2 regions of the Klebsiella sp. WOUb02 genome follow, and region 2 is predicted to be linked to the other one. Evidence: predicted binding sites of a transcription regulator. Region 2 holds the regulator's gene; the other holds the start of a gene.

Region 1 (8,023 bases), 1.5 Mb from region 2:
TCACGAAGCTTTCGCCGTTCTCATTTGCACGCTTAATGATTTTGTCGTCAATATCGGTAATGTTGCGCACATACTTCAGCTTATAGCCGAGAAAGCGCAGGTAGCGCGCCACCACGTCAAAAGAGACAAAAGTACGGCCGTGGCCGATGTGACAGAGATCGTAAACGGTGATACCACACACGTACATGCCAACTTCCCCGGCATGAATAGGTTTAAACTCTTCTTTTTGGCGCGTCAGTGTATTAAAAATTTTTAACATCGAAGATTCCGTGTAAACGTGCGTAGTGATAAGCCGCGTATTCTAACCTGAATTCAACCCCGAAGCAGCACACAATGCAAGGTGATCCAACCCCGCGGTTATGCTATAACAGCCCCCTATGTCACGCCCAACCTTGGGTTCAAGCACCACAATCATCGGAACAGGATGCAAAAATGGTTACTTTCCACACTAATCATGGCGATATCGTAATCAAAACCTTTGACGAAAAAGCGCCGGAAACAGTTAAAAACTTCCTGGACTACTGCCGCGAAGGTTTCTACAACAACACCATTTTCCACCGTGTTATCAACGGCTTTATGATCCAGGGCGGCGGTTTTGAGCCGGGCATGGAGCAGAAAACAACCAAGTCTCCGATCCAGAACGAAGCTAACAACGGTCTGAAAAACACCCGCGGTACGCTGGCGATGGCCCGTACTCAGGCGCCGCACTCCGCCACCGCGCAGTTCTTCATCAACGTAGCCGATAACGACTTCCTGAACTTCTCCGGTGAAAACCTGCAGGGCTGGGGCTACTGCGTATTTGCTGAAGTCGTTGAAGGCATGGACGTAGTCGACAAAATCAAAGCGGTCTCTACCGGACGCAGCGGCATGCATCAGGATGTGCCGAAAGAAGATGTGGTGATCAAAAGCGTCAGCGTCAGCGAATAATTCGTGGCGACACTTTTTATTGCCGATCTGCATCTGCAAACCGAAGAACCGGCGATTACCGCCGGTTTTCTCCGCTTTTTACGCGGCCAGGCCCGCGAGGCCGACGCGCTCTATATCCTCGGCGACCTATTTGAAGCCTGGATGGGCGATGACGATCCTAACCCGCTGCATCAGGAAATCGCCGCCGCGCTCAGCGCATTGACCCACTCCGGCGTCCCCTGCTTTTTTGTCCACGGCAACCGCGATTTTCTTATCGGCCAGCGCTTTGCCCGCGCCTGCGGTATGACGCTGCTGACGGAAGAGAACGTGCTCGATCTCTACGGCCGCCGCGTTTTAATTATGCACGGCGATACCCTGTGCACCGACGATGCCGGCTACCTGGCGTTTCGCGCTAAGGTGCATACGCCGTGGGTCCAACGCCTTTTCCTCGCCCTGCCGCTGTTTATTCGCCGCCGTATCGCCGCGAAAATGCGCGCCAGCAGCAGCGCGGCCAACAGCAGTAAGTCGATGGAGATAATGGACGTTAACCCGCAGGCGGTAACGGCGGTCCTCGAAAAGCATCGCGTCCAGTGGCTGATCCACGGTCATACCCATCGCCCGGCCATCCATCAAATGGAGGCTAACGGCATGCCGGCTTTTCGCGTGGTCCTCGGCGCGTGGCACAGCGAAGGCTCGATGGTTAAGGTCACCAAAGACGACGTTGAGCTGATCCCTTTTCCGTTTTAATTATCGCGCTATTTTCCGCCGCCATCAGCCTACGCAACCGTTTTCCTCTCCCGTATATCGTGTTATTCTCTGTGGCCTCTAAAGCAGTGTGAAGCACACCCACAGGAGTTTTAAGACGCATGTCTTCCCGCAATAATTCGGCGCGTATCGCCATCGTGATGGGGTCCAAAAGCGACTGGGCTACCATGCAGTTTGCCGCAGAAATCCTTGATGCCCTGAACGTTCCGCACCACGTTGAAGTGGTCTCCGCGCACCGTACTCCCGATAAGCTGTTCAGCTTCGCCGAAGGCGCGGAGAGCAACGGCTATCAGGTGATTATTGCCGGTGCGGGCGGCGCGGCGCATCTGCCGGGCATGATTGCGGCGAAAACGCTAGTCCCGGTCTTAGGCGTGCCGGTACAGAGCGCGGCGCTGAGCGGCGTTGACAGCCTCTACTCCATCGTCCAGATGCCGCGCGGGATCCCGGTCGGCACCCTGGCTATCGGCAAAGCCGGCGCCGCCAACGCCGCCCTGCTGGCGGCGCAGATTCTGGCGCAGCACGACGCCGAACTGCACCAGCGCCTGAGCGCATGGCGTCAGGCGCAAACCGATGAAGTGCTGGAGAATCCGGACCCACGGGGTGCGGCATGAAGCAGGTTTGCATCCTCGGCAACGGCCAGCTCGGCCGCATGCTGCGCCAGGCCGGAGAACCGCTGGGTATCGCGGTGTGGCCGGTTGGCCTTGAGGCCGATCCTGAAGCGGTGCCGTTTCAGCAAAGCGTCATCACCGCGGAAATCGAACGCTGGCCGGAAACGGCCCTCACCCGCGAACTGGCGCGTCACCCGGCGTTTGTTAACCGCGATGTGTTTCCCATCATTGCCGATCGCCTGACGCAAAAGCAGCTATTCGACCGGCTGGGCCTCGCCACCGCGCCGTGGCAGACTGCTGGCGGATAAAAACCAGTGGCCGGAGATTTTCGCGACCCTCGGCGAGCTGGCTATCGTTAAACGCCGCGTCGGCGGCTACGACGGCCGCGGCCAGTGGCGTCTGCGTGAAGACGACTGCGCGCAGCTGCCTGACGATAACTACGGCGAATGTATCGTCGAACGGGGCATTAACTTTTCTGGCGAAGTGTCGTTGGTTGGCGCCCGCGCTCAGGACGGCAGTACGGTGTTCTATCCGCTGACCCGCAACCTGCATCAGGACGGGATCCTGCGCACCAGCGTGGCCTTCCCGCAGGCCAACGCCCGCCAGCAGGATCAGGCCGAAGGTATGCTCTCCGCCATTATGGACGAACTGCAATACGTCGGCGTGATGGCGATGGAGTGCTTCGTCACCGCCGACGGTCTGCTGATCAACGAACTGGCCCCGCGCGTGCACAATAGCGGCCACTGGACGCAGAATGGCGCCTCCATCAGCCAGTTTGAGCTGCATCTGCGGGCCATTACCGACCTGCCGCTGCCGCCGCCGGTGGTCAACAGCCCGTCGGTGATGATCAACCTGATTGGCACCGATCTTAACTACGACTGGCTGAAGCTGCCGCTGGTGCATCTGCACTGGTATGACAAAGAGGTTCGTCCGGGCCGCAAGGTGGGCCACCTGAACCTCACCGACAGCGATACCGACCGCCTGAGCGCCACGCTCGAGGCGTTAAAACCGCTGCTGCCGCCGGAGTACGCCAGCGGTATTTTCTGGGCGCAGTCGCAGCTCAGCTAAGCCTTTCGTGCCGGGGGAAGCGCGTTATTCCTTCCCCGGCACGCCTTCAGGCGCGTAGAATCCCTCCTTCGCTTGACAGAAAATCTCGGTTTCACTGTAAAAGGAAGACCCATGAATAATGGGACGGATTACCGCGCCATTCTCGCCGCGGAGACCCCGCTGATTGACGTGCGCGCCCCGGTTGAATTCAGCCAAAGCGCTCTCCCCGCGGCGATCAACCTGCCGCTGATGGACGATAAAGAGCGCGCCGCCGTCGGCACCTGCTATAAACGTCAGGGGGCAGAGGCCGCCCTGGCGCTCGGCCATCGTCTGGTCAATGGCGACCTTCGCGCCCAACGTCTGCAGGCGTGGCGTGAAGCCTGCCTGCGCAATCCTCAGGGCTATCTTTGCTGCGCCCGCGGCGGCCAGCGCTCGCACATTGTTCAGCAGTGGCTGCGCGAAGCGGGCATCGATTACCCGCTAATCGTCGGCGGCTATAAGGCGCTGCGTCAGGCCGCCATCCAGGCTGACGCAGGAGCTGGTCCAGCGCCCGATAGTGCTGATCGGCGGCTGCACCGGCAACGGGAAAACCCAGTTGGTCAGCGCGCGGCCCGACGGAATCGACCTCGAAGGGCTCGCCCACCATCGCGGCTCTTCGTTCGGGCGCACGCTGCGCGACCAGCATGCTCAGGCAACGTTTGAAAACCACCTCGCGGTAGCCATGCTGAAAAAAGCGGCCAGCCAGCGCCGCTGGGTGCTGGAAGATGAGGGGCATATGATAGGCGCCAACCACCTGCCGGAATGCCTGCGCGAGCGCATGGCGCAGTCGCCGCTGGCGGTGGTGGAGGACCCGTTTGACCTCCGCCTGGCACGCCTGCGGGAGGAGTATTTTGACCGGATGCACCGTGACTTTATCGCCGCGTACGGGGAAGATCGGGGCTGGCAGGAGTACGGCGCCTATCTGCACCACGGCCTGTTCGCTATCCGCCGTCGCCTGGGGCTCCAGCGTTTTGCCCAGCTCAGCGCCCTGCTTGATGACGCGCTGGCCGAACAGCTGCGTACGGCGAGCACCGACGCGCATTTTGCGTGGCTCGTTCCGCTATTGAAAGAGTACTACGACCCGATGTATCGCTATCAGCTGGGTAAAAAGGCAGAGAAGATTATCTTTCGCGGAACCTGGCAGGACGTTGCCTGCTGGCTGGCACGCTAGCCCGGGAAAACGCAGCGCAATCCGGGATTTGCCGCATCGCGCTGCGCGGGAGATCGCGGTTTAGAAGTCGTAGCGCAGACGCACCAGGTTCATATCGCCCAGGTTGTCGGTGCTCGACGTAAAGACGTGCTCGTAATCAACGCTGAAGCCATAATCCAGCTGGAAGCTAACCCCGAGACCGTTATCAATGCGCTGGTAGTTACGTCCGTTCACGTATTCCAGGCGGTCGCCCATAAAGTACGGCTGAACGGATTTAAGCGCGTACTGGCCAACCGGGATTTTATACCCCGCGAAGTACTCAATACCCCAGGCATCGCCGGCGAAGTAGTTATTCACATCGACTTTTTTGGTGGTCAGGAAGTTCTGATACCAGCCGCGGCCGAAGGAGAAGGTCCAGCGATCCGGCGTCCAGCTTAGGGCGGTACCGAGGATATTCTGGTCATAGGTTTTATTCTCAGCGCTGGACGGATCGCGCATTTCAGCGCGCGTATAGTTCCACGCCGTCCCCCAGCTCAGGTCCTTCATGATGTGGTAATCCACGCCCACGGAGCCTCCGCCTTTACGCTTATAGCGCAGACCGTTCCCCGGTAGATACTCATTATCGTCAAACAGATAAGAAGCATACAGATCGACGTCGCCGGCGGATTTCTTATACTTGAGCATATTGCGCGAGCGATAAGAACCGTCGTAATCGCCATTGATGCCGTTACCCGGCGCCTGGGCGACCATGTCGTAATCCCAGATATCGGTCTTAGCGCCGACCACATCGTAATAAATACTGTTTTGCTGACCGTAGGTTAACGTCCCCCAGGTGTCGCTCTTCAGCCCGGTATAGAGCATACGGCGGGAGGTGTTATTGGCGCCTTCCGCATAGTGATTATCCCAGTCGAACAGCGCCGGAATATTAACCCCCAGCTCGTAATAGCTTATCCAGCTAGGCTGTGTCCCGTAATCACCTGAGCTATAGTAACTGTCTGTTTCCACAACATATTAAACTATGGCTCGCTACGACATTCCCGATGAAGCATGGACTATCATCCAACCCTTTCTGCCAGCAGCGTCTGCCTCTCCACAGGCCGGGCGTCCGTGGGCGGAGCATCGTATGATCATCAACGGCATGTTCTGGGTGCTGTGTTCAGGTGCACCATGGCGTGATTTACCTGAACGGTACGGCCCATGGAAGACCGTTTATAACCGCTTTAACCGATGGTCAAAATCGGGTGTGATTAACATTATTTTCAACAAGTTACTTTCAGACTCTGGATGCACATGGCCTCGTGGACTGGTCGGCCACTGCACTGGATGGCAGCAATATCCGGGCGCTGAAATGTGCTGCCGGTGCGCAAAAAAACAACCCGATATCACCGGAGATAATGGGCTGGGTCGCTCTCGCGGTGGTTTTGGCACCAAAATTCATCTGGCGACAGACGGAAGTGGTCTGCCGTTAAACATCGTACTGAGTCCCGGTCAGGCTCACGAAAGCCAGTTTGCACAACGTCTTCTGGACGGTATCGGTGTTCAGCGCCAGAACGGAAGTATCAAGCGCCGTGGTCATGCAGTACTGGCTGATAAAGCCTACTCCGGACATGCGTTACGTAACGAACTGAAAAGAAGAGGGATAAAAGTTGTCATCCCGCGTAAATCCAATGAAAAAATGGCCACAGATGGTCGTTCACCACTCGATCGTGAAGCCTACCGCAATCGCAATGTTGTTGAGAGGTGCTTTGGTCGCCTGAAAGAATACCGCCGCATTGCCACACGTTACGACAAAACGGCGAGGAATTATCTGGCGATGGTGAAACTGGGTTGCATCCGATTGTTTTACAAGAGGTTATGTAATTAAGGGACACAGCCTAATATCGTCGAAGAGGTAATAATCAGCGGCGAAGCGGAAACGGGTCCCGCCATCAAAGCCGTTACGCTTATAGGAGCCTTTATCGCCATCGCCGGACATCATGTTGAACTGTGGACGAATGCTCCCGCCGACGGTGAAGTTCAGGCGGCTTAACGGGTCGCCGGCCTGCGGATCTTGTTTCAGCAGCGTAATCTCAGCCCGGGAAGCAAACGACGTCACTGTCAGTACTGCGCCGATCGTCATCGCCAGCGCTTTTATTTTATGTGCCATGCTTTTTCCTTAAGTAATAAGCAACCTTATATTTGCAATATGAATATTACCCAGGATTATTAACGACGTGTTGTCGCGTTTTTATGCTTTAGTGCTCTTAAAAATCAGTCACTTAACATTTCGTGCCGTTAACAGAAAGCCGCCGAGGATTTCATCAAACAGTCATTAACCTGCGCTATTTTCCGCCGCGCTTTGCGGTCGCTGAACAATAAATGAACCGCTAACCGCGCGTCAGGCTGAAACGGAACGCAGTAAAAAGCCCGGAGCGTTGAGACTCAACCCCGGGCCTGCAGATGCGAAGCGCGCTGAATTACTGGCTAAACTGGCGGAACAGCGCTTTGCCCTTTAATAAACGCAGCCCCAGCCAGCCGCCGCACAGGGAGAGCAGTAGCGCCCCGCAGAGCGGCAGCATCACCCACAGCCGCCAGTCCGGAGACCAGGGGAAATCAAAGACTTTGCTCTGCAGCATCGCCAGCGCCACCTCAGCCCCTATCGCCGCCACGATCCCGGACACCACGCCCAGCAGGGCAAACTCCGCCCATAGCGTGGCGCGCAGCAGCGACTTTCCGGCTCCCAGCGTGCGCCAGACCACCAGTTCCTGATAGCGCTGGCGCATCCCGACCTGAACCTGCGCCAGCAGCAGTAAAATACCGCAGGCGGTCACCAGCACCACCATCACTTCCAGCGCGCGGCTGACCTGCGTCAGCACCTGACCCACCTGACGCAGAATAGCGCCAATGTCCAGCAGGCTGACGGTCGGGAATTCACGGTTCAGCTGCGTCAACATGCCGCTGCCGTTATCCCAGCGGAAGCTGGTCAGCCAGCTCTGCGGCTGTCCGTCGAGCGCGCCCGGCGGGAAGATAAAGAAGAAGTTGGGCCGCAGGCTCTCCCAGTCAACTTTGCGCACGCTGGTCACCTTAGCGCTGAACTCCTGGGTATCGCCGGTAAAGGTGACGCTATCGCCGGGCTTAATCCCCAGCCGCTGCGCCAGCCCTTCTTCGATCGACACCTCGCCCGCTTTTGGCGGCCAGCTGCCGGCAACCAACGGATTATGATCCGGCCGGTCGTTACTCCAGGTCAGGTTCAGCTCGCGATTCAGCGCTTCGTCCTTATTGCCCTCCGTCGCCTGACCGTTAATCTGCGTCAGGCGCGCGCGGACGATCGGGTAAAACTCCGTCGCCGCCGTCTGCTGCCCGGCGAGGAAGACTTTAACCGGCGCGACCTGATCCGGGGCGATATTAATCAGGAAGTAGTTGGGGCTTTCCGGCGGCAGTCTGCTGCTGCCAGCGATCCAGCAGATCGCCGCGCAGCACCAGCAGCAGGGCGAGCAGCATAAACGATAGCGAGAACGCCGCCAGCTGG
Region 2 (8,023 bases):
GATCCGGTCAGCCAGGCGAAAAAGCTGGCGGAGCAGGCGGCATAAATCAGCACGTTGCCGCTATACTCGCGCGAGCGCAGCAGCGCCAGGAAGGTCAGCTTTTTCTGCGCGCCGCTCTCGGGCTTGCTCACCGGCTTGAGGCGTAAGGCGGGCAGCATCAGCAGCAGGGAGATGGCGAACAGGGTCGCGAAAATAGCCTGCCAGTCGAAATGGGCGAGCAGCCAGCTGCCGAGCAGCGGCGCCAGGGCCGGCGACAGGCCCACCAGCGGCATGATGGTGGCGAATATGCGGTTGGTACGCTGGGCGGGATAATAGTCGGTGACCATCGCCTGCCAGGTGACCGCCGCCGCGCAGACGCCGATGGCCTGCACAAACCGCAGCGCCAGCATCAGATTCGCGTCCCGTACCCACAGCATGCCAAGGCAGCCGACGGCGAAGATGGCCAGGCCGCTGAGCAGTACCGGCCTGCGCCCGTAGCGATCGGATACCGGCCCCCAGAACAGCTGGCCAACGGCGAAACCGGCGAGAAACACGCTGAGGCTGGCGCTGACCGAGGCCGCCGAAGTATGCAGATCCTGCTGGATAGCCGAAAACGCCGGCAGATACATATCGGTTGCGAGGAAACCCAGCACGCTGAGGCCCGCTAACCAAACCAAAAATCCTTTCCCGGGTTGTTGCATAAAGTTCTCTTTCTTCTGATACAGGTAAGATGCCGCTGAGTGTAGGGAGTGCATTCTGGCTTGTGAAACGCTAATATTTGTTACATGCGTTCAAAAATTTTGCAGGCAGAATATGTGGTCCGAATACTCCCTTGAAGTGGTTGATGCGGTTGCGCGCAACGGCAGCTTTAGCGCTGCGGCTCAGGAGCTACATCGTGTACCTTCGGCAGTCAGCTACACCGTGCGTCAGCTCGAAGAGTGGCTGGCCGTTCCGCTCTTTGAGCGTCGCCATCGGGACGTCGAACTCACCCCAGCCGGGGTGTGGTTTTTACAGGAAGGGCGTTCTGTTATCAAAAAAATGCAGATCACCCGCCGTCAGTGCCAGCAGATCGCCAACGGCTGGCGCGGGCAGCTCTCGATTGCGGTAGACGATATCGTCAAGCCGGCGCGTATGCGGCAGATGATTGTCGATTTTTATCGTCACTTTCCGGACGTCGAGCTGATTGTCTTTCAGGAGGTGTTTAACGGCGTCTGGGACGCGCTGGCCGACGGCCGCGTGGAGCTGGCCATCGGCGCGACCCGCTCGATTCCGGTCGGCGGCCGCTACGCCTTTCGCGACATGGGCATGCTGAGCTGGCACTGCGTGGTGGCCAGCCACCATCCGCTGGCAAAAATGAGCGGTCCGCTGAGCGATGATACGTTGCGCAACTGGCCGTCGCTGGTCAGGGAGGATACCTCCCGCTCGCTGCCGAAGCGCACGACGTGGCTGCTGGATAATCAGAAGAGGGTGGTGGTGCCGGACTGGGACGCCTCGACAACCTGCCTGTCGGCCGGGCTGTGCATCGGCATGGTGCCGTCGCACTTCGCCCGCCCGCGGATCGCTAGCGGCGAATGGACGGCGCTGGAGCTGGAAAACCCGTTCCCGGACGCCGCCTGCTGTCTGACCTGGCAGCAGAGCGATATCTCGCCGGCACTCTCCTGGCTGCTGGACTATCTTGGCGACAGCGAAACGTTAAATCGGGAGTGGCTGCGGGCGCCGGAATAGGCGGCGCCCCGCCGGGATTAGCGGCGGTAGTCGACGAACGGGCCGTCGATCACCGAGCGGCGCTCGACCAGGCGCGGGTGAACTTCGATAGACTGCGACTCTTCGCGCTTGTTAACGATGCGGTCCATCAGCATATTGAATGCGGCTTCGCCGAGAGAGTCCTTTGGCTGATGAATGGTGGTCAGCGCCGGGCTAAAGTAGCGGGCGTTGCGCACGTTGTCATAGCCAATCAGCGAAATATCCTGCGGCACGCGCAGGCCCATTTCGTCCGCGGCGCAAATCGCCCCCATCGCCATGATATCGCCGCCGCAGAATATGGCGGTCGGGCGGTGCGGCTGGCTGATGATCTGCTGCATGGCGCGGTAGCCGGACTCCGGCTCGAAGTCGCCCTGAACCACCCAGCTCTCCGGGACGCGAATCTGCGCTTCTTCCATCGCTTTCATAAAACCGGCCAGCCGACCGGCGCCGGTGTTGCGCTCCAGCGGACCCGGGATCACGCCGATTTCACGGTGGCCGCGTTCGACAAGATAGCGGCCGGCCATGTAACCGCCTTCAAAGGCGTTATCGATCACCGAATCGGTAAAGTCGGCCTTGGACTCGCCCCAGTCCATCACCACCATCGGGATGTTGCGGTACTCTTCGAGCATGGAGAGCACCGACTGTGGATACTCGGAGCACATGACCAGCAGACCGTCGACGCGCTTTTGCGCCATCATTGACAGGTAGGCCTGCTGCTTTTCCGGATCGTTCCAGGCGTTGCCCAGAATCAAGGTGTAGCCCTTCTGGAAGCAGCTTTTCTCGACGGACTCGATAATCTCGGCAAAATAGGCCGCTTCGCTGCTGGTGGCCAGCAGGCCGATCGACTTGGTGTGATTAACCTTCAGGCTGCGCGCCACCGCACTCGGAGAGTAGTGCAGCTCTTTGATGGCAGCCCATACCGCGTTGCGCGTCTCTTCAGCCACAAAACGGGTTTTGTTAATTACATGTGACACGGTTGTAGTGGAAACGTTTGCGCGCTTCGCTACATCTTTAATTGTTGCCATTACTTCTCTCTCCAGACCTTGACCTGATCGTCTGATTATCGATACGTAAACGTTTGCCTATACACACCCTGAGCGCAATGTTCAACATTGCATCACGTCGGGAAACGACACAGAACGACAGGAAGGGGTCAATGGCCGATACGCTTTCAAATTAGCGTGGGATTTTGTCCGATCTTGCGGCAAAGGGGAAGAGTAAAAACGTGCATCGCCCTAAATCTCAGAAGATTTTTATGCAATACTGTGCAAAAATGAGCAGGCTCACTTTTCTTGTGGGGATAATCAGGGGGAAAATTGATGGATACAGATTTAAAGTTTTCGCTGACCACGACGATTATTGTTCTGGGGCTGATCGTGGCCGCAGCGCTGACCGCCGTACTGCACTAATTCTTGCGGGGGAGAGGCTCCTTTCCCCCATTCCCGCGTATTATTATCAAATTCGCAAAAATCTTTTGCCATTTCGTTTACTTTTGTTTTTCTGTGATTGATGTCATGCTTTTGCCTTCTGATGAGATACCGTCGCTGAGGACGGTTTGCTGGAGTCATTGCATGAAAATCAACTTTCCCCTGTTAGCGCTGGCCGTTGGGGCGTTTGGTATCGGTACGACCGAATTTTCCCCGATGGGATTACTGCCGGTGATCGCGAAAGGCGTGGATGTGTCCATTCCCGCCGCGGGGATGCTGATTAGCGCCTATGCCATCGGCGTGATGGTCGGAGCGCCGCTGATGACGCTGCTGCTGTCGCATCGCGCGCGCCGCAGCGCGCTCATTTTCCTGATGGCTATTTTCACCCTTGGCAACGTCCTCTCTTCAATGGCGCCGGATTACACCACGCTGCTGCTCTCGCGCATTATCACCAGCCTGAACCACGGCGCCTTCTTCGGCCTCGGCTCGGTGGTGGCCGCGAGCGTGGTTCCTAAGCACAAGCAGGCCAGCGCGGTGGCAACCATGTTTATGGGGCTGACCATCGCCAATATTGGCGGCGTCCCGGCGGCGACCTGGCTGGGGGAAACCATCGGCTGGCGTATGTCCTTCCTCGCCACGGCGGGCCTCGGCCTGGTGGCGATGGCCGGCCTGTGGTTCTCGCTGCCGAAAGGCAGCGCAGGGGAGCGGCCGAACGTGAAGGAGGAGCTGGCGGTATTGATGCGGCCGCAGGTGCTCTCCGCGCTGCTGACCACCGTGCTCGGGGCCGGGGCGATGTTCACCCTCTATACCTATATTTCGCCGGTGCTGCATACCATTACTCACGCTTCGCCGCTGTTCGTCACCGCGATGCTGGTGCTGATTGGCGTCGGTTTCTCTCTGGGCAACTACCTTGGCGGAAAATTTGCCGACCGCTCGGTTTCCGGCACGCTGAAGGGATTTTTACTGCTGCTGATGGTTATCATGCTGGCGATCCCGCTGCTGGCGCAGTCGCAGACTGGCGCGGCCATCAGCATGGTGGTATGGGGCGCGGCGACGTTCGCCGTGGTGCCGCCGCTGCAGATGCGCGTGATGCGCGTGGCTCATGAAGCGCCGGGGCTCTCTTCTTCGGTGAATATCGGGGCGTTTAACCTCGGGAATGCGCTGGGCGCGGCGGCCGGCGGGGCGGTGATTTCCGGCGGGCTGGGCTACGCATTTGTTCCGGTGATGGGGGCGATCATCGCCGGGGTGGCGCTGATGCTGGTGCTGTTCAGCAGTCGTTCGCGGCCGGAAGAGGCCTTAGCCAGCAGCTAGTTATCACCGCAGAAGGGAAAACCCTTCTGCGGTACCGTTTTATGCCGCCAGATTAGCCGCGACAAACTTCCAGTTTACCAGCGCCCAGAAGTGCTCCAGATAGTTCGGACGGGCGTTACGGTAGTCAATGTAATAAGCATGTTCCCAGACATCCACGGTCAGCAGCGGCGTGGCGTTGCCGGTGAGCGGCGTACCGGCGTTGCTGGTGGAGACAATCGCCAGGCTACCGTCGCCATTTTTGACCAGCCACGTCCAGCCCGCGCCGAAGTTTTTCGCCGCCGCATCGGTGAACTGCGCTTTAAAATCAGCGAAGCTGCCGAAGGATTTGGCGATAGCTGCCGCCAGTTCGCCTTCCGGCTCGCCGCCGGCGTTCGGCGCGAGACAGTTCCAGTAGAAGGTGTGGTTCCAGACCTGGGCCGCGTTGTTAAAGACGCCGCCTTCGGAAGAACGAACGATCTCTTCTAAAGACAGGTCTGCAAAAGCGGTGCCCTTGATCAGGTTGTTGAGGTTAGTGACGTAGGCCTGGTGATGCTTACCGTAATGGTATTCCAGGGTTTCAGCGGAAATGTGCGGCGCCAGGGCGTCTTTCGCATATGGTAATGCAGGTAATTCGAACGACATTGCTACTCTCCTTATTATATTAATGCGTGCAATAACCACATCATGCACAGGGAGATAGTAGCAAATTAAAAGATGTGACAAAAGAGAGAGTTAACCTGCCGCAGGCGCGGCAGGGGGCGTCAGCGGATTGTTTTAGGCGTCATCACGCGGCGGGCGCCAACGTAGTGGCGAACCCAGTAATCTTCGCTTAACGAGGTAATCTGAATATCGCGTCCGGTACGCGGCGACTGGATAAATTTGCCGTTACCAACGTACACGCCGACGTGATCCGCCGTGCCGCGGCCGCGGGTGCGGAAGAAGACCAGATCGCCGCTCTGCAGCTCGCCGCGGTCGACCGGGCGAGCATCGCGCAGGTGGTACATCTCGTTCGCCGTGCGCGGGATATGAATTTTCACCAGGTCTTTATAGGCGTAATACACCAGCCCGCTGCAGTCAAAGCCGGTGCGCGGCGAGGTGCCGCCCCAGCGATAGGGCTTACCAATTTGGTCCATCAGCTTCGACATCGCGGTGCTCTGCGCTTTTTGCACCCGCACCTTATGCGCATCGGCAAGCGTCAGCGGCACTTCTTCTTCGGCAACCGGCTTGCAGCGCTTTTTGTAGCCTTTACGCACGACGCACTTCTGCTTCACGCTGGCCATCGCCCGCGTCGGCTCGATATTGGCATTAGCCGAGGTCGCGCACTGCTTTTTATAGCCTTTGCGCAACACGCACTTTTTGGTTCCGCCGGCGGCCTGACGGTTTAATGCCGTTTGGCTGGAGGCGGTGGTGCGGGTAGGGTGTTTGGCGCGGGAGGAGGTCGATGCTTTCTTGCTGGAGGTTTTGGCGCTGGATTTTGTTTTCTGACCGGAGGCTTTTTTCTTGCGTTCGCTGGAGCCCTTTACCTGATGCGCTTTTGACGCGGCGGAGGCGTGCGTATGCCCTGAAGCATGCGCCAGCGGTGTAAATGAGATAGATGTAAACAGTAATGCGCAGAGCGAAATCGCGATTTTGTTTAGCCGCGCCACCGAGCACTCCCCTGATTAATTACAGACATGTACACATGCCTGACCATGAATGACAAAACCCAACGATTTTAATGCATAAAAACCCTGAAAGTTAATACTCTTTTGTATCTAAAACGTCGTTTGATTAACAATTGCAAAAAAATATGCCAGACATTGACCGCCTTGTACAGAAAGTGCGCGACAGGACGGCGCGCTGGCTGATGAAGTAATATTTTTAAGGCAACTTCAGTCTACAGAAGATAAAATAGAGCGAGTGAACAAAATGTTATTATCCGTCCTGCGTTCAGGACGCTACAATGACAAATTACTGCCGTATAGAAGTTAAGGAAGCATGACAATGAGCACGACTGTAGAAAAAATCGAACGTCAAATCGCTGAAAACCCGATCCTCCTGTACATGAAAGGATCGCCGAAACTGCCAAGCTGCGGCTTTTCCGCTCAGACCGTGCAGGCGCTCTCCGCCTGCGGCGAACGCTTTGCCTACGTAGATATCCTGCAGAATCCGGACATCCGCGCGGAGCTGCCGAAGTATGCAAACTGGCCAACCTTCCCGCAGTTGTGGGTTGATGGCGAGCTGGTTGGCGGTTGCGACATCGTGATTGAAATGTATCAGCGCGGTGAACTCCAGCAGCTGATCAAAGAAACGGCGGCGAAGTACAAGGCCGACGAGCCGAAAGCAGAGTAATTCTGCTGCCAGTAAAAAAGCGACTTCACCGGAAGTCGCTTTTTTTGTCCCTTATTCCGCCTCAGGCTGCGGTAGCGGCCATCCGCCAAGACGCTTCCAGCGGTTGACTATCTCGCAGAACAGCCGGGCGGTCTGGTCAGTATCGTACAGCGCGGAGTGCGCCTTGCTGCCATCAAACTCCATACCGGCGGCAAGACAGGCTTTCGAGAGCACGGTTTGACCGAGCGCCAGCCCGCTCAGGGCGGCGGTATCAAAGGTGACGAACGGATGGAACGGATTGCGTTTCAGCCCGGCGCGCTCGGCGGCGGCCATGGTAAAGCTGAGATCGAAAGTGGCGTTGTGCGCTACCATGATGGCGCGATTGCAATCGCTATCCTTCATCCCCTTGCGGACCATTTTGAAAATCGCGTGCAGCGCGTCGTACTCGCTCACCGCGCCGCGTTCCGGGTCGTTAGGGTTAATACCGTTAAAGGCCAGCGCTTCGGGCTGCAGGTTCGCACCCGCGAAAGGTTCAACATGAAAATGCAGCGTTTCGTCCGGCATCAACCAGCCCTGCTCATCCATTTTCAAGGTAATGGCGGCGATCTCAAGCAGGGCGTCGGTTTTGGCATTGAACCCGGCGGTTTCTACATCGATAACCACCGGATAAAAACCGCGAAAACGGTCGCACAGACCATTAAGTTGAACGTTCTCGGACATCAGATTCTCTTTACTGGAAAAAAGTAGCGCGCATTATGGCAAATTTTGCCGCGCCTTGCAGCAGTCAGGGGATAAAACAGCGGGCGCCGACGGGCGCCCGCAGCGGTTAGTGGCCGAGGCCTTTACCGGCGTCTTTCTCTTCGATCAGTTCGATTTTGTAGCCGTCCGGATCTTCAACGAAGGCGATAACCGTGGTGCCGCCTTTAACCGGGCCGGCTTCGCGAGTGACGTTGCCGCCGTTCTGGCGAATACGCTCGCAGGCTTCTGCCGCATTATCCACGCTCAGGGCGATATGGCCGTAGGCGCTGCCGAGATCGTATTTGTCTACGCCCCAGTTGTAGGTCAGCTCGATAACCGCGGTATCGCTCTCCTCGCCGTAGCCAACGAAGGCCAGCGAGTATTTATATTCGGTGTTTTCGCTGGTACGCAGCAGCTTCATGCCGAGCACGTTGGTGTAAAACTCGATAGAACGCTGCAGATCGCCAACGCGCAGCATGGTGTGAAGTAAGCGCATGTTTGTATACTCCTGTTTTACAACGGCCTGTTGGTCGCCG

The links. Region 2 encodes PurR, which represses purine synthesis genes. Its sites were predicted from a motif close to CANGCAAACGTTTGCNTG; they were not measured.
Region 1: the regulator PurR is predicted to act here: its motif matches at 1,684-1,701, upstream of purE (5-(carboxyamino)imidazole ribonucleotide mutase).

Annotation. Positions count from the first base shown of each region.
Region 1 covers NZ_CP170110.1:2,399,554-2,407,576, forward strand. Annotated here, with positions in the region: gene cysS (cysteine--tRNA ligase) at 1-259, opposite strand, end outside; gene ppiB (peptidylprolyl isomerase B) at 433-927, shown strand; gene lpxH (UDP-2,3-diacylglucosamine diphosphatase) at 931-1,653, shown strand; gene purE (5-(carboxyamino)imidazole ribonucleotide mutase) at 1,773-2,282, shown strand; partial or broken gene purK (5-(carboxyamino)imidazole ribonucleotide synthase) at 2,279-3,347, shown strand; partial or broken gene mnmH (tRNA 2-selenouridine(34) synthase MnmH) at 3,459-4,536, shown strand; partial or broken gene ABOC21_RS18500 (porin) at 4,597-5,472, opposite strand; gene ABOC21_RS18505 (IS5 family transposase) at 5,534-6,379, shown strand; partial or broken gene ABOC21_RS18510 (porin) at 6,392-6,661, opposite strand; partial or broken gene ybbP (putative ABC transporter permease subunit YbbP) at 6,972-8,023, opposite strand, start outside.
Region 2 covers NZ_CP170110.1:855,567-863,589, forward strand. Annotated here, with positions in the region: gene punC (purine nucleoside transporter PunC) at 1-680, opposite strand, end outside; gene punR (DNA-binding transcriptional activator PunR) at 793-1,704, shown strand; gene purR (HTH-type transcriptional repressor PurR) at 1,722-2,747, opposite strand; gene ABOC21_RS10925 (YnhF family membrane protein) at 3,042-3,131, shown strand; gene ABOC21_RS10930 (MFS transporter) at 3,294-4,460, shown strand; gene sodB (superoxide dismutase [Fe]) at 4,500-5,081, opposite strand; gene ABOC21_RS10940 (C40 family peptidase) at 5,201-6,085, opposite strand; gene ABOC21_RS10945 (Grx4 family monothiol glutaredoxin) at 6,423-6,770, shown strand; gene rnt (ribonuclease T) at 6,822-7,469, opposite strand; gene gloA (lactoylglutathione lyase) at 7,576-7,983, opposite strand.